One region of the Cobetia sp. Ld8 genome, then DNA from elsewhere that is predicted to be linked to it. Evidence: riboswitches for the same ligand, from Rfam matches in the RefSeq annotation. Region 1 holds a riboswitch; the other holds the start of a gene.

Evidence for each region. A riboswitch is a leader RNA that binds a small molecule or an ion and turns the genes downstream of it on or off. The one in region 1 is predicted to bind thiamine pyrophosphate.
Region 2: linked by a shared signal. The riboswitch ahead of ACJJV2_RS11145 (ABC transporter ATP-binding protein) and the one ahead of thiC (phosphomethylpyrimidine synthase ThiC) in region 1 are both predicted to bind thiamine pyrophosphate.

The regions. Positions count from the first base shown of each region.
Region 1 covers NZ_JBISHF010000006.1:494,747-506,894, reverse strand. Annotated here, with positions in the region: gene ACJJV2_RS03850 (CoA pyrophosphatase) at 1-570, shown strand, start outside; gene ACJJV2_RS03845 (2OG-Fe(II) oxygenase) at 788-1,453, shown strand; gene ACJJV2_RS03840 (MFS transporter) at 1,509-2,981, opposite strand; gene ACJJV2_RS03835 (class I SAM-dependent methyltransferase) at 3,229-3,963, opposite strand; gene ACJJV2_RS03830 (lysophospholipid acyltransferase family protein) at 4,295-5,329, shown strand; gene ACJJV2_RS03825 (PQQ-dependent sugar dehydrogenase) at 5,625-6,746, shown strand; gene ACJJV2_RS03820 (TIGR04283 family arsenosugar biosynthesis glycosyltransferase) at 7,378-8,088, shown strand; gene ACJJV2_RS03815 (TIGR04282 family arsenosugar biosynthesis glycosyltransferase) at 8,105-8,806, shown strand; TPP riboswitch at 8,960-9,086, shown strand; gene tenA (thiaminase II) at 9,232-9,891, shown strand; TPP riboswitch at 10,049-10,189, shown strand; gene thiC (phosphomethylpyrimidine synthase ThiC) at 10,316-12,148, shown strand, end outside.
Region 2 covers NZ_JBISHF010000008.1:41,694-53,841, reverse strand. Annotated here, with positions in the region: gene ACJJV2_RS11175 (YeiH family protein) at 1-295, opposite strand, end outside; gene ACJJV2_RS11170 (LysR substrate-binding domain-containing protein) at 509-1,417, shown strand; gene ACJJV2_RS11165 (alpha/beta fold hydrolase) at 1,598-2,422, shown strand; gene ACJJV2_RS11160 (MFS transporter) at 2,419-3,687, shown strand; gene ACJJV2_RS11155 (ABC transporter substrate-binding protein) at 3,826-5,130, opposite strand; gene ACJJV2_RS11150 (ABC transporter permease) at 5,277-6,044, opposite strand; gene ACJJV2_RS11145 (ABC transporter ATP-binding protein) at 6,041-6,793, opposite strand; TPP riboswitch at 6,852-6,965, opposite strand; gene ACJJV2_RS11140 (hypothetical protein) at 7,130-8,095, shown strand; gene ACJJV2_RS11135 (potassium/proton antiporter) at 8,233-9,942, shown strand; gene ACJJV2_RS11130 (GGDEF domain-containing protein) at 10,139-11,263, shown strand; gene ACJJV2_RS11125 (DEAD/DEAH box helicase) at 11,449-12,148, opposite strand, start outside.

The sequences.
Region 1 (12,148 bases):
CTGCCCCGCGCCGCCGTCCTGATCGCGCTGATCGATCGTTCCGAACCGACGCTGCTGCTGACGCGGCGTGCCAGCCATCTCAGCCAGCACCCCGGCCAGGTGGCCTTCCCCGGCGGCAAGGCCGAACCCGATGATAGCAATCTGTTGGCCACCGCGCTGCGCGAAGCCGAGGAAGAAGTCGCGCTGCCGCCCAGCGCCGTGGAGGTCTTCGGCCAGCTGAGCGACGTGATTTCCCTGCACGGCATGCGCGTCACGCCCTTTGTCGGACGCATTCCCGCCGACCTGCCGCTGCGCGCAGACCCCGGCGAGATCGAGCAGATCTTCGAGATGCCGCTGAGCATGTTGCTAAAGGACGAGCGCGAGCATACCGATGTGATCACCGTCGGTGACGAGACCTGGTACGTGCCCAGCTATCGTGTGGCCGACCAGGTGCTGTGGGGGCTGTCCTCGATGATGCTGGTCGAACTGATGGCCATCGGCTTCGGCCATGCCGTGAGCCTCAAGGCAGCGCCACCGCCTGGTGCCCCGCTGCGCCATCTGCCGCCGCGCCCAGTGCCGCCTCGGCCCTGAAGCTCAAGATCCTGAACTCCTGAGTTACTGAGCTCCTGAGCAGCTGAACCAGACAAGGTGTGTTCCCGCCGAGCGGCTCGCCATTCCCCTGATGTCATCGCCCTGATGGCATCGCACCGCTGCCATTGCCATTGCCCCGACGATATTGCACCGACAATGGCACTGGACTATAACTCCTCGCCCACGATGCCACGCCACTTCCCGTTCGGAGCGCCTGATGCCCGCTGCACCTGCACCCGCCCCACTGCTGGACCCTGTCGCACTCAACCTGCTGATCGATGAACTGGTCGAGCATGGCTACAGCGTGCGCCCCGACTTCCTGCCGCGCCAGGTCATTCGTCAGCTCAATGATGAACTGACGGAGCTTGAGACGCGGCAGCAATTGACGGCGGCGGGTATCGGGCGCGGGCGCGAGCATGATCTGCGCCCGGACATCCGCGGCGACGCGATTCGCTGGCTGGACCGCAATTCGCGTGCCCAGCGCGCCTATCTGGAAGCGATGAACGTGCTCAAGGATGAGCTCAACCGTGCCCTCTATCTGGGGCTGTTCGAGTATGAGGCCCACTTTGCCCACTATCCGGTCGGCAGCTTCTACAAGAAGCATCTCGACAGTTTTCGCGGCCGCGGCAATCGCCTGATCTCCAGCGTGCTCTATCTCAATGAGGACTGGCCGCGCGATGGCGGCGGCGAGATCGTGCTCTACGACCCCGAGGATGACAGCCGCGAAATGGCGCGTGTCACCCCCGAGGCCGGCACCTTCGTGTGCTTCCTCTCCGAGCAGATCCCCCATGAGGTGCTGCCGACGCATCAGGCGCGTGCCAGTGTCACCGGCTGGTTCCGGCGTAACAGCTCACAGGGCAATCTGGTCGATCCCGCACGCTGATTCCCGGGCGGGAGGCCCGGCCAGCCAGGTCTGGACAGCGCCGCGCCAGCGGCCCTCAGTCGCGCGCCAGCGGCGCGTCATCGCGTGGCAGCACCTGCCGCTGCGCGTCCTGCAATGATTGCTCGTCATTCAAGGCCTGCTCGTCGTGCAGCGCCTGCTCCTCCTTGACCTCGATCTCCTCGAGGCTGTCCAGCGAGGCATCCGTGATCAGCTCCGGCATGTCAGCGACCAGCTCACGCGTGACCTCGACCAGCGGGTCATCGGCCTCGGCGTCACGCAGGTGCTCCTCGGCGGCCTCGACGAGCTCAGGCCCGACCGCAAGCTCGGTGCCCAGCGGTGTCTGCGGGGCATGGGTCTCGAAGGGCGCCAACGGCTGCGGCGCCGGACGCATCACGCGTCGCCAGACGAAGAAGAGCAGCATGCCGCCCCCCATCACCGCCAGACTCAGCGCCATGCCGGGCATCGCTCCCATCTCGGCCATCGGCAGCGATACCGCAGGCGGCGACAGGGTCGACCCCACCGCGTTGATCAACAGCAGGCCCTGACTCATGCGCACCAGGGCACCGGCGGGCGCACGGTCGGCGGCATGGCTGACCGCCACCGGATAGAGCGTGAAGGCGGCACCGCCGAGCAGGAACAGTACCGTCAGCTGGGCGATACCCTCGCGCGCCGGCCCCATCAGCAAGGCGGCGAAGCCGACGATGCCGATCGACAGGATGATCAGCACCTGCTGGCGATCGTGGCTGTCAGACCAGCGGCCGATGGGGTACTGCAGCAGCATGCCGCCGAGAATCACCAGCGCCATGCGCTGACCGATCTCTGCGGTGCTCAGGGTGCCGCCATCGCCCAGTGCCAGAGGCAGCAGGCTATAGATGACCGCCACCACCAGTCCCGAGGCCAGACAGCCGAACACGCCCGTCGGCGTGATGCGAATCAGGCGCCACGGGCTCAGGGGCTCGGACTGTTCGATCAGCGGCGAGACACGCGGCAGCAGCACCAGCGGCAATACCGAGGCCGCCGCCAGCATCGCCACCAGCATGAAGGCCGCCTCGAGGCTCAGCATGGCGGTCACGCCCAGCAGCAGCTGACCGAGCACCCCCGCGCCGTAAAGCACGATCATGTAAAGCGCCAGCAGGCGCCCGCGCACGGCGGGGTCGGCGGCGCTCAGCAGCCAGCTCTCGATGACCAGATACACTCCGACCAGCGACCAGCCGATCATCATGCGCAGCAGAAACCACACCACCGGGTGGTCGCCCAGCCCCATGGCCAGTGCCGCGACCGCCACCAGCGAGGCGAAGCCGGCATAGGCGCGGATATGGCCGATGCGCAGCAGCAGGCGGTCGTTGACCAGCGCGCCGAGCCCGAGGCCCAGATAGTAGGCCGAGCTGATCAGGCCGATCGCCTCGCTCGAGACGCCGGCGGCAGACAGCCGCAACGGGACCAGCGAGGTCAGCATGGCGTTACCGATCCCCAGCAAGGCAAGGCCGAGCAGGGGCGCAAGGGACATCAACAGCAGATGACGGGGCATGACCAGATCCTCGGCCGGCCGCCAGTCAGCGATCAGCCAATGCCGCAAGGTGCGGATATCGTCGGGAGGGGAAGTTTGCCTTGCGAGAATACGTCAAGGCGCGGGCAATATAGTGACAGTCCGCGCCAAAACCAAGCCTTTTTGCGTCATTTGGCGACAATATGGTCTTGGGTGTCGCTGCGCGCTTTCCTGCGCGCTTTCCTGCGCGCTTTCCTGCGCTCTATCCATGCCCTGTCCCGCGCCCTTGTCAGGTGGGTTGGGGCACGCGGAAGATGACGCTGTCGTTGGCGACCTGCTCAAGCTCGAGTCCGTGCGTGCGCGCAAGCCAGGCAAAGGTCGCCGGGCTGAACAGGCACACATGCGTCGGATCACGCAGGTAGTGCCAGCGCCTGAGCGCCTCCGGGTCATCCGAGGCGGGCTGCGTCATCACCCCCAGCAGGCCGCCGGGCTTGAGGCAGCGCAACCACTGGCGGAAGACCTCGCCCGGCGCGAAGAGATGCTCGATCACCTCGGTGCTGACGATGAAGTCATGCTGGCGGGTGAGCGCTGCCGGGTTCGGATGATAATAGAGGTCGTGCAGCGCCATCGGATGGCCCGCCTCCTCGAACATCTGCGCCAGTGCAGGCCCCGGCCCACAGCCGAAATCGAGCCCGCTGGCACCGGCCGCGAGCCGCTCGCACATCGGCGTGAAGAGCTTGGCCAGGAAGCTTCGATAGCGCGGGTCTGCCGGGTCATTCTCGTGCTGGTCGTAGATGTCCTGCTCTGCCCTGGCATCCAGGCGCTGGGACGGCGCCAGATACAGCAGATGACATTCCGGGCAGCGCAGGTAATCGCGCTCGTCGGCGGGCGGGCGCCGACCGGTGTCGGGGCACGGCCTGCGCCGCTGTACCAGGTGCAGTACATGCTGGCTCTGGGACGCCTCACACAGCGGGCAGACAGTATCCGCAGGCGGATAGGGAACGAGGGAATCAGGGGCTGACATCAGGGCTCCGCGGCAAGGGACACTGGCGATGAGGGTCGACGTCACCACACGGCTGGCGGTGACGACTCGGCGCCACGCGCGACACCGCGGCGGCACGGGCAATTCCGCAGCAGGTGAACGTATCGAAGGTGGCGACTGTCTGAGTGCTGAATGATACCCCGCGCCAGTGTCTTGCGCCTGCCACGATGGAGCCTGCAGGCACCGCCCCCCTCTGGCACAATGAGCATCATTCGAGTGCGGCACCGCGACACCTGACGATGTCACGGCGCCTGCCTTCGCGTCAGACAGGCGCGATCTTTCACGCCAGACCACCGGAACTTCACGTGTGACGATGGACAAGACTCTCAAGCGGTTCGAACAGGCCATGGAACAGCGCCTGACTCCTCTCAAGGCCAACTCCGTGGCCTGTCTGTGGCAACGACTGTCCGGGCTCAGCACCCGCCAGCTCTGGTGGCTGGCGCGCCCGTTGGCGCGTGTGGTGCAGCTGTGCAATCCCCGTGAGCGCCGGGTCACGCGCCAGAATCTGGGCCAGGCCTTCCCGCAGCTCGACAGGCAGGCGCGCGCGCGTCTGGCAAGCGACAGCCTCGCGCATTCCACCGCCACCATGCTGGAACTGGGCAAGGTGTGGCTGGGCGATGAAGACGCCGTGCGCGATTCGATTCTCGAGGTCCACGGCCGCAACCTGCTCGACGAGGCGCGCGCCGAGGGGCGCGGTGTCATCGTGCTGGCGCCGCACTTCGGCAACTGGGAAGTGCTCAATTTCTGGCTCTCCAGCCACTTCCCGTTCACCGCCATGTACGAGCCGCCCAAGTTCGAACGCCTCGACCCGATCATCCGCAATGGCCGTGAGCGCATGGGCGCGAGCCTGGTGCCCACCAACTCGCGTGGCGTCGCCGCCTTGCTCAAGGCACTCAAGCGCGCCGAAGCGATCGGCATACTGCCGGATCAGGAGCCGGGCCGTGGCAGCGGCGTCTTCGCCGACTTCTATGGCCGGCCCGCCTATACCGCCACCCTGCTGCCCAAGCTGGTGGCGAGAACCGATGCGCGCGTCGTCACCGGTGTCGCCCAGCGCCTGGAAGATGGCCATGGCTTCGCCATCCACTTCCTCGCTGCGGATGAGGGGGTCTATTGCGAAGAGGAAGTCGCCTCGGCACGCGGGGTGAATGCCTCGGTGGAAGCGGCGATCGCCTTGGCGCCGGCCCAGTATCAGTGGGAATACAAGCGCTGGCGCAAGAGCCCGCAGGAAATGGAGCAACAACCGGGCTGGCAGGAATCCCGCTTCTATGCGCGCACCTACTCCTTCTTCTCGCTCAAGGGCTGGCGCCGCTATTTCAAGCATCGCCGCAAGACCAGCAAGCGCGGCTGAGGGCAGCACTGGCGGATCAGGCCATCAGCTCCCAGACTGAATGCGCATGGCTCAATGACAGGAGGCAAGGATGCCGATCGAGACTCACACCGCTCACCTCACAAGCGCATCGTCCCGGCGCCCCTCACTGTCCCGGGCAGTGACGGCATGCCTGATGACAGGCTTGGCGACAAGTGTGGCAACAAGAGTGACGGCACGTCTGGTCGCAAGTGCCGCGGCGGCCTGTCTCGCATTGTCTCTGCCGGTCCAGGCAGAGACAGGCACTTCTTCACTGTTGTTGGTGAGCGCTCAGCAAGTGCCCAGTGATGCCCCAGCGCTCAAGCTGCCTGAGGGCGCCACGCTCGAGCGGCTGGCCTCGCTCGACAGTCCACGCATGTTGCATCTCACTGATGCTGGCGAGCTGCTGATCGGCTCGCGGGCCGAGCGTGTCTATCGCGCTCAGCTGACGCCGGACGGCAACCTCTCTGCAGTGAAGACGCTGGTCGAACTGTCGGGCTACCCTCACTCGCTGGTGGTGCGCGGCGACAAGCTCTATGTCGCGACCACCGCCGCCTTGCTGGTCGCCAACTATTCACGTGGCGAGTCTCTCACCCGCGATGACTTTCGTGAGCTGATCGCCCTGCCCGGCGGCGGTGGCCACAACTCGCGCACCTTGAGTCTCGGGCCGGATGGTGGCCTCTATCTGGCGCTGGGCATCCAGGGCAATTGCTCGAATCAATACCTTGCAGGCAGCGACCAGGGTTACTCCTTCAGTGAACGCCGCGGCGGCGTGCTGCGCCTTGAGGAATCCGGCGATGCGCCGCTCTGGCAGCCCTGGGCCAGCGGGCTGCGCAACCCGGTAGGCCTCGCCTGGCAGCCAGGTAGGGAAGATGAGCCGCGTCTGCTGGCCACCAACAACGGCCCCGACCACTGGGGCTATGAGCAACCTCGCGAGCTGGTGGTCGCAGCCCGCGAAGGCAGCTTCCATGGCATGCCCTGGTATCAGTGGGTCGATGGCCGCTGGCAGGCGGATGACTGCATCACTAGCGATTCACCGCGTGAGCGTGACGAGATTGAGCCGCCGCTGGCCGAGATCCCCGCTCGCAGTGCGCCGATGGGAATCGCGGTGGTACCGCCAGAGCATCCATTGGCTGCAGACATGGATGTCGTGGTGGCAGTCCACGGCAGCTGGGGCACGGCGCCCTCCGGCAACGCGGCGGGTGACCCGGCCAGCCGCCGTGAGCCTCGCCTGCTGGGCCTCAAGCTGGCGACGCCAGACACTGAAGCACGCCTGATGCCAGTGCTGACCGGCCTGCAGGACAGCAGCAGCGGTCAGCGCTGGATTCGCCCGCTCGATGTCCTGTTCGGCCCTGATGGCAGCCTGTACTTCACCTCGGATAGTGGCGCGGCTGGCCTCTATCGCCTCACCTTCGATTGATGGCCTGACCTCCAGCAGAACGGGCTTTTGAGAAGCGAGGCCCTGGCCCTTAGTCACGCGCTCTCTCCAAGCCCTCTCTCCAAGCCCTCTCTCCAAGCCCTCTCTCCAAGCCCTCTCTCCAAGCCCTCTCTCCAAGCCCTCTCTCCAAGCCCTCTCTCCAAGCACTCTCTTCAGGCTCTCTTTCCAGGCTCTCTTTCCAGGCTCTCTTCAGGCTCTCTTTCCAGGCTCTCTTTCCAGGAGCTGCCTGGGAGAGGACCTATGAATAGGGCCGATGAATGCAGCGCTTGCCTGCTGCAGACTCAGAAAACCTGCCGTTCATGCCCCGCCTGCGAATTACAGAAATGTAGTCCTGTGCCCTCGCATGCACCCAATGGCCAGCTAGGCATTGTGTGGCCATGGAGCGACACTGGATCGACGCCAAGCGTTTAATGAACGATGACGCGTTGAGAGAGCGTCTCTCGCCCGTGCATCCAGCCTACGAACTCCTGCGTATGATCCAACGAATACGCCATCGTCGGAGCCTGCCGCCATGAACCAGCAGCCACCCCCAGCATCACGGACGTCCGCCAGCCGGGACTCCCTGTCGAGCACATGCACGCACCTGACGCGCGCTCCCTGGCTGAGCATCGTGATGCCGGTGAATGACGAGGCAGCCGGCATCGTGCAAACCCTGATTGCCTTGAGTCGCCTGCGCGCGGGGGGTGACTGTGAAGTGATCGTGGTGGATGGTGGCTCGACGGATGGCACCCCCTCACTGGCCCGACCGCTGTGTGATGCCGTGCTGAACAGTGAGCCGGGCCGGGCACGCCAGATGAATGCCGGAGCCGCGCGTGCACGCGGAGAATGGCTGCTGTTTCTGCATGCCGATACCGACTTGCCCGACAATGCGCTGGCATTGCTCAAGGAGGCCGTCACGACGCATCGCCGCAGCGACTGGGGCCGCTTCGATGTCAGCATCAAGGGCGAGTCGCCGTGGTTACCGATGATCGCTGCCATGATGAATCTGCGCTCGCGGCTGACCAGCATCAGCACGGGCGACCAGACCCAGTTCGTGCAGCGCTCGACCTTCGAGGCCATCGGCGGCTTTGCCGACATGCCACTGATGGAAGATATCTGGCTGAGTGCCCAGCTCAAGCATCTGACCCCGCCAATGAACCTGACTGCGCGCGTTACCACCAGCGGTCGACGCTGGGAGACCCACGGCGTCTGGCGCACCATCGTCAAGATGTGGGGACTGCGGCTGGCGGCCTGGTGTGGCGTCTCCCCTGCACGCCTGGCACGCCTTTACGGCTATCGCGCCGCGGCGCAGGCCTGTGAGCAGCGCGGCATGCCCCATGCGTGATACGGCGTTGCCTACCTTGCCCACAGCTGATGCCGCGTCAGAGGTGCGCCCGACTCTCATCATCTTCGGTCGCCTGCCCATCGCCGGCCACTGCAAGACACGCCTGATCCCCGCACTCGGCCCCGAGGGCGCAGCTCGACTCTATGCGCGGATGCTGAGCCATATCGTTGACCACGCCTGCGCCGCGCGCCTCGGCAAGGTCGTGGTGATGCTGACGGCCTCTGCCGAGCCGTCGAGCCAGGCACCTGAACAGGCGGCTCTGCGGGTAGCGCTGGAAGCCCGGCTGCGAAACGTTGTCGATGCCTCTGCCGACCTCACCTTCGAGGCGCAGCCGCAGGGGGAACTCGGTGAGCGAATGTCTCGGGCCATGGCCCGACATCTTCCCGAGGGGCCGGTGTTGCTGATGGGCTCCGACCTACCGGCGCTGGATAGCCAGCGGCTGCGCGAGGCAGCCCACAGACTGCGCACTCACGACGCGGTGCTGCAGCCCACCGACGATGGCGGCTATGGCTTGATCGGCCTCAAGGCGCCCTGCCAGCAAGCCTTCCTGCTGCCCCACTGGAGTCATGCCCATGTCTGCCGGGACACCCTGACGCTGCTGGCACGGGCGGGGAGAACGGCCGCTTGCCTGCCGACCAGCTGGGATGTCGATGAGCCGCGTGACCTGGAGCGACTGTCGCGCCACCTGCCGGCGCTCATGGCCGGCCTTGCCGCTTGAGACTTTCCATGAACCCGCTCACGGCTTTCTACAAACCCGCTTGAGGCTCTTCACACGTTCGGCATGCCTCCCAAAGTCGTATGCATTTTTGCTCACACTGCCCTTCTTCTACGCCTCAGGGCTGTTACACTCGCTGCATCGTGACTCACATGTCACAGCTTGACGGGGTGCCGGTAAGACCGGCTGAGATGTCATGCGCAGGCAATGTCCTTGCGTGAATGACGATCCCGCCGAACCTGATCCGGCTAGTACCGGCGTAGGGATCAAGCGCGAAGCGATGCCACTCGATATCGTCACCACTTTCTCACGGTGACTGTCGGCACCTCCCCCGCTTTCCCCTGCTCCTGTTCCGGTACTGGCCACGCTTGCGCCAGAGACCTGTCGCCCCATCACGGGTCGTCAGCACGCTCACCGAGGGATGCGTCATGCCTAGTTTCAACGACCTGACCAGTGCCTGCGCCGAGGAATGGCGTGACTATCTCGAGCACGACTTCGTTCGCCAGCTGGGCGAAGGTCGTCTGCCGGAGGAGTCCTTCCGCCATTACCTGCAGCAGGACTACCTGTTCCTGATCCACTTCGCGCGCGCCTGGGCGCTGGCCGCCTACAAGAGCCGCACCCTCGCGGAGCTGCGTCAGGCCACCGCCAGTCTGGACACCATCCTCAATACCGAGCTCGATCTGCATATCGGCTACTGCAGCGAGTGGGGCATCAGCGAGGATGACCTGAGCGAGCTGCCGGAATCCCGCGCCACCCTGGCCTATACCCGTTACGTGCTCGATTGCGGCCAGCGCGGCGACCTGCTCGATCTGCACGTGGCGCTCGCGCCCTGCCTGATCGGCTACGGTGAGATCGCCGAGTGGCTGCTCGATCAGGACACCACCGAGATCGAGAACAACCCGTACGCGGACTGGATCGCGATGTACTCAAGCGATGACTTCAAGGAAGCCGTCGAAGCCGAGCGTGAATGGCTGGATGCGCGACTCTCGGAAGTCTCGGAGCGTCGATTGGGTGAACTGGTCGATGTCTTCCGGGACGCCACGCGACTCGAGATCGACTTCTGGCAGATGGGCCTCGATCGCGCTTGAGTCATGACAGACTGACGTCCCGGCGCTCGCCATGAGCCGCTCGGGATGACGCCATCCCCATGGATGGCACGACTGACAGGCCAACAGAGCCTGGATGCGAGAATGCTCCCCGGGGCAAGCCTGACGCTTCGGGCAACACCCTCGCATTGAAATCTGAACACGCTTGACGGGGTGCCGGTGGAACCGGCTGAGATCCTGCATGCATGCTTCGCCGCCCTGACGCGCGAGCTTGCCAGCAAGGGGTCCCGTGGAACCTGAACCGGTTAGGACCGGCGTAGGAATCAAGCTGATGGCCAGCCGCTGCGCGCGGCCGCCTCGCTCCCGGGCCACCTGCTGGCAAGGAGTCGGCGACGACCATCCTCTCCCTGCGCACGGTCTTCCCATGATGACGTCAGCCGTGACGTCGCCCTTTGAGGAGACCTGCATGAGCACTGCCCCGACGACACAAGACCCGCAAGCCACCAACGCCGCCGAGTCACCGCTCGCCTCGCAGCCTGAGGCTGCCCCCAAGGCACGCGCGCGTGCCGGTCGCAAGGATGGCAGCCGCCACCTCGCCAGCGAAGCACAGGTCGACGCCGCCGCCATCGCGCCGCTGAGCGGCTCGCGCAAGATCTATATCGAAGGCTCCCGACCGGACATCCGCGTGCCCATGCGCGAGATCGGCTGCTCGCCGACCCAGACCTCCAGCGGTCTGGAAGAGAACCCGCCGATCGTCGTCTACGATACCTCCGGCCCCTACACCGATCCGGCGGTCGAGATCGACATCCGCCGGGGTCTGGCGCCGCTGCGCGAGAAGTGGATCGAGGAACGCGGTGATACCGAACAGCTCACTCAGCTGAGCAGTGAATATGGCCGCGTGCGCCAGGCCGACCTACGCCTGTCGTCCCTGCGCTTCGAGCTGGACCATCGCCCGCGTCGTGCCCTGCCGGGCAAGAATGTCACCCAGCTGCACTATGCGCGCCAGGGCATCATCACCCCGGAGATGGAATACATCGCGATTCGCGAGAATCAGCGACGTATCGCGCTGCGTGAGGAATATCAGGGCAGCGAATCCGTCGAGAGCATTCTGGGCCATCAGCACCCAGGCCACAGCTTCGGCGCCAACCTGCCCGACGAGATCACCGCCGAATTCGTGCGTGAGGAAGTCGCACGCGGCCGCGCCATCATTCCCGCCAACATCAATCACCCGGAAAGCGAGCCGATGATCATCGGCCGCAACTTCCTGGTGAAGGTCAACGGCAACCTGGGCAACTCGGCGGTCACCTCCTCCATCGAGGAAGAGGTCGACAAGATGACCTGGGCGATCCGCTGGGGTTCCGACACCGTGATGGACCTCTCGACCGGCGCCAACATCCACGAGACCCGTGAATGGATTCTGCGCAATTCTCCCGTGCCCATCGGCACGGTGCCGATCTATCAGGCGCTGGAGAAGGTCGATGGCGTGGCCGAGAACCTCGACTGGGAGATCTTCCGCGACACGCTGATCGAGCAGGCCGAGCAAGGCGTCGACTACTTCACCATCCACGCCGGCGTCCTGCTGCGCTATGTGCCGCTGACCGCCAGCCGCGTGACCGGCATCGTCTCGCGCGGCGGCTCCATCATGGCCAAGTGGTGTCTGGCGCATCACGAGGAAAGCTTCCTCTATCGCCACTTCGAGGACATCTGCGAGATCTGCAAGGCCTACGACATCAGCCTGTCACTGGGCGATGGCCTGCGCCCGGGCTCGGTGGCCGATGCCAATGACGCCGCCCAGTTCGGTGAGCTCGAGACGCTCGGCGAGCTGACGAAGATCGCCTGGCAGCACGATGTCCAGGTCATGATCGAAGGCCCGGGTCACGTGCCGATGCACCTGATCAAGGAAAACATGGACAAGCAGCTCAGCGAGTGTGACGAGGCGCCCTTCTACACCCTCGGCCCGCTGACCACCGACATCGCCCCGGGCTACGACCACATCACCTCCGGCATCGGCGCCGCGATGATCGGCTGGTTCGGCTGCGCCATGCTCTGCTACGTGACCCCCAAGGAGCACCTGGGCCTGCCCAACAAGAACGACGTCAAGACCGGCATCATCACCTACAAGATCGCCGCGCATGCCGCCGATCTGGCCAAGGGCCACCCGGGCGCGCAACGCCGTGACAATGCGCTCTCCAAGGCGCGCTTCGAGTTCCGCTGGGAAGACCAGTTCAATCTGGGCCTGGACCCGGACACCGCGCGCAGCTTCCACGACGAGACGCTGCCCAAGGACTCGGCCAAGGTC
Region 2 (12,148 bases), on a different contig from region 1:
GCTGCAGGGTGATGGAGAGGCCGAACAGGATGATGCCGAGACGCAGCAGCTTCTTGGTCGCGATATGCAGCCCCGGGGAGAGCGCTGCGGCGTGCCGACTGGTGATCGGCAGGTTGCCGACCACGATACCGCACAGCAGGGCGAAGACCAGCGGGCTGATGCCGGTGGAGGCCAGCGCCGGAATGGAATGCAGTGCCAGTCCCACCAGGGTCAGGCCGCCACACAGGGCAAGGCCCGGCAACATGCGGCGCAAGCGCTCGGCAGTGGCGGGGGGAGTCAGGGTCTGTGCGTCCATGAGCATTCTCCTTGAGGAAGGTGGCCTATCCCGTGCGGAACGTGGCCTGTCTTGTTATGGGTCGTGCGCTGGCGTGTGGTGCACGGTGTCATCGGCAAGGGCGCTTGAGCCTGCGTCGCTTGCTTAGTGTCTCTGGTTTGATGATTAGTCTATTCGGGAATATTATTCGGCAGTTAGTCGATTATTCTTTTATTACATACCGGAAAAACCGATATGCAGATCCACATCACGCTGCGCCAGTTGCAAGTGTTCGTGGCGGTGACCCGCCATGGCTCCGTCAGTGCCGCGGCGCGCGAGATCGGCCTGTCGCAATCGGCGGCGAGTCAGGGGCTGTCCGAGCTTGAGCGTCATCTCGAGGTGCAGCTGTTCGAGCGCCTCGGCCGCCGCCTGGCCCTGAACGCCAATGGCCGCCGCCTGTTGGCGCGCGCCGAGCAATTGCTGGAGCAGACCCACGCGCTGGAGCTGGAGGCGCGTGAGCCCGGCGTGGTGGATGGCAACCTGCGTGGCGAGCTGGAAATCGCCGCCAGCGCCACCATCGGCACCTGGTTGTTGCCGGGGCTGGCGGGGGCCTTCATGCGCGAACATCCGGGCACCGAGCTCAATCTGCGCCTGCGCAATACCCATCAGGTGGTGGAGGCGGTGCTCAACTATGACGCCGAGCTCGGCCTGATCGAGGGTGACTGCCATGCGCCGCGCCTGATGAGCCAGACCTGGCGCGAGGATGAGCTGGTGGTGGTGGCGCCGCCGAGCCATCCGCTGGCCGTGCGTGGCGTGGCGCTCAGCGATGAGGACCTTGCCGCGGCCGACTGGATTCTGCGCGAGGGGGGCTCGGGCACGCGGGCGGTCTTCGAGCGTGCACTGCACGGGCGGATCGAGCGCCTCAAGGTGCGCATGGAGCTGGGCCAGCACGAGGCCATCAAGCAGGCCGTGTTCGCCGGGCTGGGGCTGGGGTGTCTGTCGCACCTGTCGGTGGCGGCCGAGATCGCGCGTGGCGAGCTGGTGGTGCTGGCCACGCCCCAGCTCAACCTGAAGCGGCGCTTCTCGATGCTGTGGCACCCGGAGCGTTACCGCAGCCCGCTGTGGCAGGCGGTCAAGGTCTATCTGGAAGCCAGCCCGCGCTGAGGCGTCGAGGACGGAGCCGCCGCGCGCTTGATAGTTTGCTAACATAGGCGCTCCCCGCGAGCCGGCTGCCGCCGAGCCACGCCACTGAGCCACGCCACTGAGCCTGAGCTACCGCGCCTGAGCTACTGCGCCTGAGCCACGGGGAGCGTAACGGTCTGTCTAGCGTCCATGGAGATGATGATGAGCACAACGGTCGAGCTTTATTACCACGAGAGCGATGCTCGTGATGGCGCCGAGGAACAGACAACGAGCCAGCAGGACGCGATGCCGCTGGTCATTCTTCACGGCCTGTTCGGCAGTGCCGACAACTGGCGTTCGCATATCAAGTCATGGTCGCGGACGCGCCGCGTGATCGCGGTGGATCTGCGCAACCACGGCCGCAGCCCGCACGTGGCCGGCATGAGCTACCCCGAGCAGGCCGCGGATGTCATCGCGCTGCTCGACCGCCTCGCCATCGAGCGCTGTGACCTGCTGGGCCACTCGATGGGCGGCAAGGTCGCCATGCAGGTCGCGCTCGAGGCGCCCGAGCGTCTGCGCAGCCTGCTGGTCGCCGATATCGCGCCGGTTGCCTATGGCCACGGGCATGACGATATCTTTGCCGCCTTCGAGGCGGTGCGTGACGCGCGCCCGGCCTCACGCAAGGAGGCCGACACGGTGATGGCGCAGCATGTCGATACCCCGGCCATCCGCCAGTTCCTCGCCACCAATCTGGTGCGTCTCGACGATGGCGCCATGGGCTGGCGCGTCGGGCTGGACCATATCGCGGCGGGCTACCCGCAGATCGTCGAGGCGCCGCACGGCCAGGGGCCGGTCGAGCTGCCGGCATTGCTGCTGTGGGGCTCGCGTTCCAACTACGTGCAGGCCGAGGGCCTGGCGACGATGCGCGAGCACTTCCCTGCGCTGGAAGACGACTCGCTGGAGGCCGGCCATTGGCTGCACGCCGAGCGTGCCAGCGAGTTCCAGCAGGCGGTGGTGACGTTTCTTGATCGCGTCGCACGCGCTTGAGTACGCCGAGCCGTCACTCCGAAAATCGTCAGCCTGCCGCGAGCGAGCGGGTCATCCCGCCCGTGACCACCCACGAGCGCCTGGTGGTGGCGCTGGTCACCCTGCTGCAGTTCGCCGTCATCATGGGCTTCACCATGGTGATGGCGCTGGGCCCCGACTTTGCCACCTCGCTGGGCATTCCGCTGGATCACCTCGGCTATATCGTCGGCAGTTATCCGCTGGCTGCCGCGGTGGGTACCCTGCTGTGGACGCGACACGCCGATCGCTTCGATCGCCGCTGGGCAGTGCTGGGCTTCCTGTTCGGCGCGGCGCTCTGTCACCTGATCGCCAGCTTCGCCACCGACTTCGAGACCCTGCTGGCGGCGCGCATGCTGGGCGGACTGTTCGGTGGTCCGGCGGCGGCGACGGCGCTGGCCATCGTGATCGACGTGGTGCCGGGGGTACGCCGGGGGCGTGCCATGGGCCTGGTGATGGGCGCCTTCTCGGTGGCCTCGGTGCTGGGGCTGCCGTTTGCGCTGTGGCTGTCGCAGGGCTTCGGCTGGCAGGCGCCATTTCGCGCCGTGGCGCTGTTGGCGCTGCTGGTGTGCGGGCTGCTGGCCTGGATACTGCCGCCGATCCGCGGCCATCTCGATAACCCCGAGACACGTCAGCGCAGCCGCAAGGGCACCACGATCCTGAACATCCTGGCCCAGCCCGATCATCGCCTGGGGCTGGCGCTGATCGCCACGGCGATGTTCAGCAACTTCCTGGTGATTCCCAACCTGGCAAGCTATCTGCTGTTCAATCTGGGCCTGCCGCGCGAGGATCTCGGTGGGCTCTACATGATCGGTGGCGGGCTGTCGCTGGTCGGCATGCAGCTGACGGGACGGTTGTGTGATCGCTATGGCTGTGTCTGGCCGGGCACCATCACCTGCCTGATGACGGCGCTGGTCGGCTGGGCCTTCCTGCTGCATTCGCCGGGACCGTCGCTGATCTGGATCGGTTTTGGCGCCTACATGCTGTTCTCGTCGGCGCGGCGTGTGACCCAGAATACGCTCAACAGCTTCATTCCCGCCGACCACGAGCGGGCAGCCTTCACCAGCACCCAGAGTGCCGTGCAGCATCTGAGTTCTGCCGCCGGCAGCTATGTGGGCGCCGGACTGCTGGTCAGCACGCCGAGCGGCGCGCTGGAAGGCATGCCGCTGCTGGTCGCGGTGCTGATGATCGCGCTGGTGATTCAGCCGCTGCAGATCCTGTGGCTGTCGCGTCGCCTGGCACGCCGCTAGCGCTTGTCAAATAGGCACAAGACGGCGAGAGTGAGCCGGTCCTGAACCCAAAACGCCCTGTCGGAATCTCCGACAGGGCGTTTTGCATGGAAGACGCGCAAGCGCTCAGCGTTTCAAGAGCTCTGGGCGCTCAACGTATCAGGGCGCGTTGACGTCGACGGCCAGGTGGCTCAGTGACTGGCGCTTCTTGATCATGCCGCGCTCGAACAGGAAGTCCTCGAAGTCACGGTAGCGGCCGGCATCCAGCGCGGCAGGACGCAGCGCGAAGCGCGGCAGGGTGGCGTACCAGGCTTCCTTGTTGAGCTCGGTATCCAGTGCCGGGTCGGAGTCGCGGAACATCTCCCAGCCCTGGTCCGGGTGGTTGATGATCCAGGCGGTGGCTTCGCCGACGGCGGCGAGGAAGCCGGCATACTGGGCCTGCTTGCGCTCGTAGCTGTCGCTGTTGGCGACGAAGATCAGCTCGTCATAGGTCGGCACGCCTTCTTCCTCGATGTAGAAGGCGCGGCCCTTGACGCCTTCCTGGGCCATCTGGGCCAGCTCGAAGTTGCGGAAGGCGCCGGTGACGGCATCGACCTTGCGCGTCAGCAGTGACGGCGTCAGCGAGAAGTTGACGTTGGTCAGCGTGATGTCATCCAGCGTCAGGCCGCTGTGCTGCAGCATGGTGGAGAGCAGCACTTCCTCGACGCCGCCCACCGAGTAGCCGACCCGCTTGCCCTTGAGGTCGGCGATCGACTGGATGTCGCTGTCGGCGCGCACCACCACCACATTCAGCGGCGTGGCGACCAGGGTGCCGATACGTACCAGCGGCAGGCCCTGATCGATCTGCAGGTGCAGTTGCGGCTGATAGCTGATGGCGATGTCGACGCGCTCGGCGGCGGCCAGCTTGGGCGGCACGCTCGGGTCGGCGGGGGCGATCAGCTCGACATCAAGGCCGTGCTTCTTGAACAGACCCAGCTCCTGCGCCAGCACCAGCGGGGCGTGACCGGGGTTGGTGTACCAGTCGAGCATGACCTTGAACTGCGTCAATGGCTGCTCAGCGGTGGCAGCGCCCTTGGAGTTGTCCTCGGCGACGTCCTTCGAGTCAGCATCAGCGCTCTGTTCGTCGCTGGCAGCTGTCGGGGCATCCGCGGCCGGTTCAGCACCGTTCTTGGCCTGCTCGGCGGCGCCGGCGGTCGCTTCGACGGCTTCCTGGCTTGCCACCGGCGCCGAGGCGGCCGAGTCACCGTTCACTCCGACCTCGGCCTGCTGAGCGACGATTTCCGGCGCTGACTGGGTGCTGGTGGCGGGTTCTGCCTCGGCGGCGTGGGCCGACATGGCGGTGGCTGGCAGGCTGCTCAGGCACAGCGTGGTCAGCAGGGTGGCGAAGGCGGTGGACAGCAGCGAGGCACGTGGTGAACGTGTCGGCTGTGCTTTGCGCCGTGGCGCCGATGACGAAAGAGACATGGCGGAGTTCCTTGTGATCACAGGGTAGTGGTGCTGCCGTTCGTGGGCGGCAGTCGTCAGGCTCATGCAATTTGTGTCGAGCGTGGTTGCGTCTTTCGGTTACGCGATCTTGCGGTCTTGCGGTAGTTACTCGAAGCCCCGGCGTGTCAGCTCAGACGTGTCAGCCGGTCGCGGTGCCAGGGCATCAGGGCGCGCAGCAGCGCGTCCAGAGAGAAATAGAGCAGCAGGGAGAAGGCGACCAGCACCAGCAGGGCGGCGAACATCAGGTCGATTTCCATGCGCGCGTTGGCGTTGAGCATCAGATAGCCCAGCCCCTGACTGGCACCGGCCCATTCCCCGATGACGGCGCCGATGGGGGCGGCGGTCGCGGCCATGCGTATGCCGGAGGCCAGTGCCGGCAGCGCGGCGGGCAGCTGGATATGGATCAGTCGGCGCCACGGGCTGGCACCCAGGGTATGGGCAAGATCCAGCCAGCCCTGTCGGGTCTGGCGCAGGCCGTCGTAGCCGGTGGAGGCGACCGGGAAATAGATGATCAGTGTCGCCATCACCACCTTGGACAGCATGTCATAGCCGAGCCACAGCACCAGCAGCGGCGCGATCGCGAACAGCGGTATCACCTGGCTGATCAGCAGCAGCGGCAGCAGCGTGCGGCGCAGGCGGGGAATGAAGGCCAGCGCCAGCGCGGTGGCAAGGCCGAGCAGAATGCCCAGCACCAGCCCGGCCAGTATCTCGCTGATGGTGACGCCAGCGTGATGGGCCAGCAGCGGCGCCTTCTGGATCAGCACCTCGAGCACGGCCTGCGGCGTGGGCAGAATGTAGGGCGGTACGGCGGTAACGGCAATGATCAGCTGCCAAAGCCCCAGCAGGAGCAGCGCGCTGATGACGAGGTGACGCATGGCGTGCAGACGTTTCATGCGGCCTCCTCGCTATCGCGCAGGCGGGCGATCAGTTGCGCCTGCGCCGGTGGCAGGGCCGGGTCATCCAGCGGCACCGGGCGTGCGGCGCCAAGCCCCGGCAGGCGTTCCAGCTCGGCGCCGTGGCCCGGGAGGCTCGAGGGGCGCAGCACCAGCAGTTGATCGGCGAGGCGCAATGCCTCCAGCGGGTCATGGGTCACCATCAGGACGGTGCGGCCCTTGAGCAGGCGGCTGGCCAGATCATGCAGCTCCAGACGGGTGATGGCATCCACCGCCGAGAACGGCTCGTCCATCATCACGACCGGCGCCTGCTGGTAGAGCGTGCGGGCGAGGGCGACGCGCTGGCGCTGACCGCCGGAGAGGGCGTCCGGCCAGGCCTGCTCACGGCCCTCAAGCCCGACCGCGGCCAGAAGCTCATGGGCAAGCTTGCGATTGCGCGGCCGCCGGCGCAGGTCATCGCCCAGCCACAGGTTGTCGATGACGCGCCGCCACGGCAGCAGCAGGTCCTGCTGCGCCATCCAGGCGACGCGGTCGGTCAGCGGCTGACCGTCATCGGTGGCGAGGTCGAGCTGGTGGAGGTCTGACATCTCCAGGCCGGCCAGCAGGCGCAGCAGCGAACTTTTGCCGCAGCCGGAGCGCCCCAGCAGTGCCGTCCAGCTACCGGCTTCCAGACGCGCGGAGATATCGCGGAACAGCGTGTGGCCGGTGTAATCGATTCGTGCGTTGTTGAGGGTGAGTCCCAGCGACACAGGCAATTCCGTGGTCAGGCGGCGTGCCGGCAGGAGGAAGCAGGTGACGCGCCGTGCAGGGCACGCGTCGGGGATTCCCTCCGCCGGTATCAACCGGATCAGGTTCCAGGGGTTGTCGCGCGACGTATCGCTGCGGCTCTCAGCCCATCCTCGGGCACCCCCATCCAGGCCGACAGTGTAACGTCACTGTCTTGCCGGTGTCTTGTCCGACGCGGGTCGGGGGGCGGGTCAGGTGGGCAGGGCAGAGGTGGCGTGCGAAACGGACTATGCCGATGTGCCACGCCTTGGGTATGCTGAGGATTACTGTAACAAGACGTGTAGCCCAAGGAGATCATCATGCCCGACACACCGGATCTCTCGACCTGTTCCAGTTATCCCGTTCCCCCGCAGCGGCCGAGCACGGCTGAGGCCGTGGGCGAGCCGCGTCCCGTGCCCAGGGGCTGGCCCGAGGAGTCACTGACCCGCCGGCTCTCGACCTATCTGGGTCAACCGCTCGAGCCGCTGGCGCTCGCCTGGCCGGATAGCGCCAACTGGCTATGGCGCCAGCGTGGCGGCACGCCCGGCCTCATCAAGCTGGCGCGCACCGGGCCAGACCATGACCCCTTCTGGCGCGCCATGCGCGGGGTCTTCGGCGCCGATCGCTGGGCGACGCCGGAGGGGCTGACGCGACTGGCGGGCGCCTTGCCCGCGCGCCTGCCGATTCCGCCACTGCCCCTGACCTTTCTCGGGCGTCTCGATGGCGCGCCCATCTGGCACCTGCCGTGGTCCAGCGGGCAGCCGAGTGATCTCAGCATCACCTTCTGTGAGCTGCTGGGCGACCAGCTCGGTCGCCTGCATCAGGATACGGTGTCGGGCTTCGGTCAGCCGCTGGCGCAGCCGATGCCGCTGTTGCACTGGAATACCCGCGTCACGCGCTTTCTCGCCCATCACCCACGTCGTGCGGAGCTTGGCACGCTGCTCAAGCGCACCTTCCCGGCGCCGACTCGCGCGGTGTGGTGTCTGCCGGACATGCGCGCCGATCAATATCTATGCGCCGCCACCGGCTGGGTATGGAGCGATTGGGAGGCGCTGGTGTGGGCGCCGATCGAGTTCGACTGGGCGCTGGTGGAGTTGCTGCTGGAAACGCCGGAGCAGCGTCAGGCCTTCATGAAGGGCTATTCGCGCCATGGGCGCATGATCGATCTCGATGGCCAGCGTGAGCTGTGTCGTGCGCTGTTGTGGGCGATGGAGGCCTTCGGTCCGCGGTCCTATGCTGAGCTTGCGGCAGCCCCTGCCTGGGTCTCGCCGCGCAGCCTGGCGTGAAATCCGCGTGCTGCACGCTGCAAGTACATGAAAGGTGTGAAATTTCTCTGCAGCCCCATCGCTGACATGGAATACTGTGGGTGAGTCGTCATGGACGTCACTCGAGATCTGATGTAGGGCTTGGCGGGGGAGCACTCGTGGTAGAGAACCTGAATTATTATTTCTTGCTGGCAGGCACGCTGATCGCCTTGAGCGTGTTGGCCAGCCGCGTCTCGGCGCGTCTTGGCATGCCGCTGCTACTGCTGTTCCTCGGCCTTGGCATGCTGGCGGGTGAAGATGGCGTACTGGGCATCCAGTTCGACGACGCCTCATCCGCTTACATGATCGGTAACCTGGCGCTGGCGCTCATCCTGCTCGATGGCGGCCTGCGCACGCGGCTGTCCACGTTTCGTGCCGGCCTGAAACCGGCACTGGTGCTGGCCACCGTCGGGGTCTTCATGACCAGCGGCCTGGTGGGCCTTCTGGCCATGTGGCTGTTTGATCTCACCCTGATCGAAGGCCTGCTGGTCGGGGCCATCGTCGGCTCCACCGATGCCGCGGCGGTCTTCTCGCTGCTGGGCGGTCAGGGCGTTCACCTCAATGAGCGTGTCGGTGCGACGCTGGAAATCGAGTCCGGCACCAACGACCCGATGGCGATCTTCCTGACCATCACGCTGGCCGAGATCCTGACCGGTCAGCTCTCCGGTGTCGCGTCGGGCATCATGAGCTTCCTGCTGCAGTTCGGTGTCGGCGCCGCCATGGGCATCGCCGGCGGCTGGCTGATCGCCCGTCTGATGCGCTATCTGGACCTCGCGCCCGGCCTCTATTCGCTGCTGGCACTGGCGCTGGGCCTGAGCCTGTTCGCCACCACCAACGAGATGGGCGGCAGCGGTTTCCTCGCCATCTATCTGTGCGGCCTGATGATCGGCAATCACCCCGGCCGGCATCTGGAGCACATCCTGCCGGTGCATGATGGTCTGGCGCATCTCTCGCAGATCGTGCTGTTCCTGATGCTGGGCCTGCTGGTTTCGCCCTCGACCATGCTGCAGTTCGCGCTGCCGGCCGCCATCCTCAGCGTGGCGCTGATTCTGGTGGTGCGCCCGCTGGCGGTCATCCTGTGTCTCAAGCCGTTCTTCCGCTTCCGCTGGCGCGAGCTGTGGTTCATAAGCTGGGTCGGGCTGCGAGGGGCGGTGCCGATCGTGCTGGCGATCTTCCCGGTGATCACCGGGGTCGAGAATGCCGGTCTCTACTTCAATGTCGCCTTCTTCGTGGTCATCATCTCGCTGCTGGTGCAGGGCTCGTCGCTGGCGCCGATGGCGCGCAAGCTGAGGGTGGTGGTGCCACCGGGCGCACAGCCCAGTCGCCGCAACCTGCTCGGCATCATGCCGGTCAATGACTACGAGATGCTGGTCTATCGCGTCGACAACACGGCGCTGGAAGGCGTGGCGCTGCGCATGCTGCGCTTCCCGTCGGGGGCCAAGGTCGGGGCGCTGTTCCGCAACAAGGTGTTGATCCACCCCAAGGGCAGCACCTGCCTGCATCAGCAGGATGTGCTGTGCGTGGTGGGGCGCTCGTGTGATGTGCCGAGCCTCAATCGCATGTTCAATGGCGAGAGTCTGCAGCACGAGCAACGCGCCTTCTTCGGGACCTTCACGCTGGAAGGCGATGCCAACATGCAGGATATCGCCGATGTCTACGGCTTGACGCTCTCCCAGGGCGAGCACCACCTGACCATCGCCGAATTCATCACCCGGCGAGTCGGCGGGGTGCCGGTGGTCGGCGACGATGTCGACTGGCATGGCATCCACTGGGTGGTGAACGAGGTGGAAGGCAATCGCATCACCAAGGTCGGCCTGCGACTGCACTGAGCTGAGCCCGTGTCTGAGCCTGAATCTGTGTCAGGGCCTGCGCCTGCGCTTCACACACTACGACGCCCCCATTGCACTGCGTGTAATGGGGGCGTCGTGTTTGGACTCATCAATATCGTATTCTGTTGATGTCAGGCCAATTTGTCCGTGACAGCGCCTGGCCACCGATTGTGGCCAGCGACAAGGAGGTGACTACATGGCCAGCCCACATCCTCATCTCGCGGGCTTTCTGCGACGATTCGAGCAATTTCCGCCCGGACTCACGGCGGATGAGAAGACCTTTCATGCCACCTTCAACGTGGTCTACGTGCTGGCGGTCAGCTGCCATCTGCTCTACGCCATCCTGCTGTTGTGGCTGGGCGAGATGGGCATTCTGGCGCTGAATCTGGCGATGCTGATCGTCGATCTGGTCTGTCTGCAGCTGCACCGTGCTCGCCGAGAAGCCCTGGCGGCCACGCTGATGGCGCTGGGCACCTGCGCGCAGATCAGCTTCTCGTTGCGCTATTTCGGCTCGGAGGCCGGGTTCGACTACTTCTACTTCGGCGCCTTGCTGTGCATCTACTCGATCCGCATGTCGTTCATGCGGCGCGTTCTTCTGTGCGCCGCATGCCTGAGCATGCCGCTGCTGGCCTACATCATCCTGATGCTGGAAGGGCCGACCAATCCGCTGCCCGCCGGCTGGATGCTGGCATTTCGCATCATCAATCTGGGCGTCTTGACCATCTTCTTCACGCTGGTGCTGGTGCAGATGGGCTGGTCGGTGGAGCGCCTGCAGCAGCGTTTCGAGACGGGGGGGCGCTTCGATGCGCTGACCGGCGCCCTGAGTCGCGCCGAGCTGGTCGACAGCGGGCGTGGCATGTTGATCAACAACGGGGCGCTGAGCGTGATGATGGTGGATGTCGACCATCTGGCGCTGATCAACGAGACCTGGGGTCGCCAGGCCGGCGATCAGGTACTCAAGGAGCTGGTGCGGCGCATGCGCAGCATCCTGCGCGGGGAGGACCTGGTCGGGCGCTATGGCGGCGAGGAGTTCGTGCTGCTGTGCCCGGGGCTGCATGGCGAGCGCGTCGATCAGGTGGCGGAGCGCCTGTGCAAGGGCGCCTCGGCATTGCCGTTCGTCATCAATGACGGCCTCAACAGTCTGGATGTCAATCTGTCGATCGGTGTCGCCCAGCGTCAGTCCGGCGACAAGGATCTGGAAGGCCTGATCGCCAAGGCCGACGTCAATCTGTTCCGCGCCAAGCAGGACGGCGGCAATGGCTTCGTCAGTGACACCCAGCTGGGCCCCGTGGGTGGGCCGGGCATCGCCGCCATCAACTGAGCGCAATTCACTGCGCGCAGAGTTTTGTGCACAGAGCTTCGTGCATAGAGATTTGCGAACAAAGCTTGGTATACAACCCAGCACGCCCCCGGAGAATGACATTCCTGTCTCCGGGGGCGTGCGTGTGTCAGGGCGTTATCAGGTCTGCGCGAGGGGGGGGGGCATCAGGCTTGCCCTGAGAGGTGTCAGCGGCGGTTGGGCTGGCGACGACGGCTCTTGTTTGCGGGCTTGGGGGCGTAGTCGCTGTTCGAGGCCGGTACCGCGAGCTTGGGCGCAAAGCCTTCCACGGCTTCGCGCGTCACGAAGTAGCCCAGGTGCTGCTCGATGGCGCACAGGTTGCGGAAGTCATCACGCGAGACCAGCGAGATGGCTTCACCGCTGGCTCCGGCGCGACCGGTACGTCCGATGCGGTGGACATAATCCTCGGCGGCGTCCGGCAGGTCATAGTTGACCACGCGCTGCAGGTCATCGATGTCGATGCCCCGCGCGGCAACGCCGGTGGCCACGAGATACTTGATGGTGCCGGCCTTGAAGTCGGCCAGCAGCTGCTCGCGCATTGCCTGGCTGCGACCGCTGTGGAAGGACTCGGCGGCGATGTCACGCTTCTCCAGCTGACTCACCAGCTTGGCGGCGCCGCGCTTGGTCTCGATGAAGATCAGCGCCTGCTGCCACTGCTTCTCGTGAATCAGGTGGCTCAGAAGGGCGGACTTGAACTCCTTGTCGACCGTGATCAGATACTGGCTGATATCCGGCGCGGTGACGTTCTCCGGTGCGACCATGATCTCGACGGCGTCCGTCACTGCGGTCTTGGCGAGCACGCGCACCTGGGCCGAGAGCGTGGCTGAGAACAGCAGGTTCTGGCGATCCCTGGGCAGCTTCTCGACG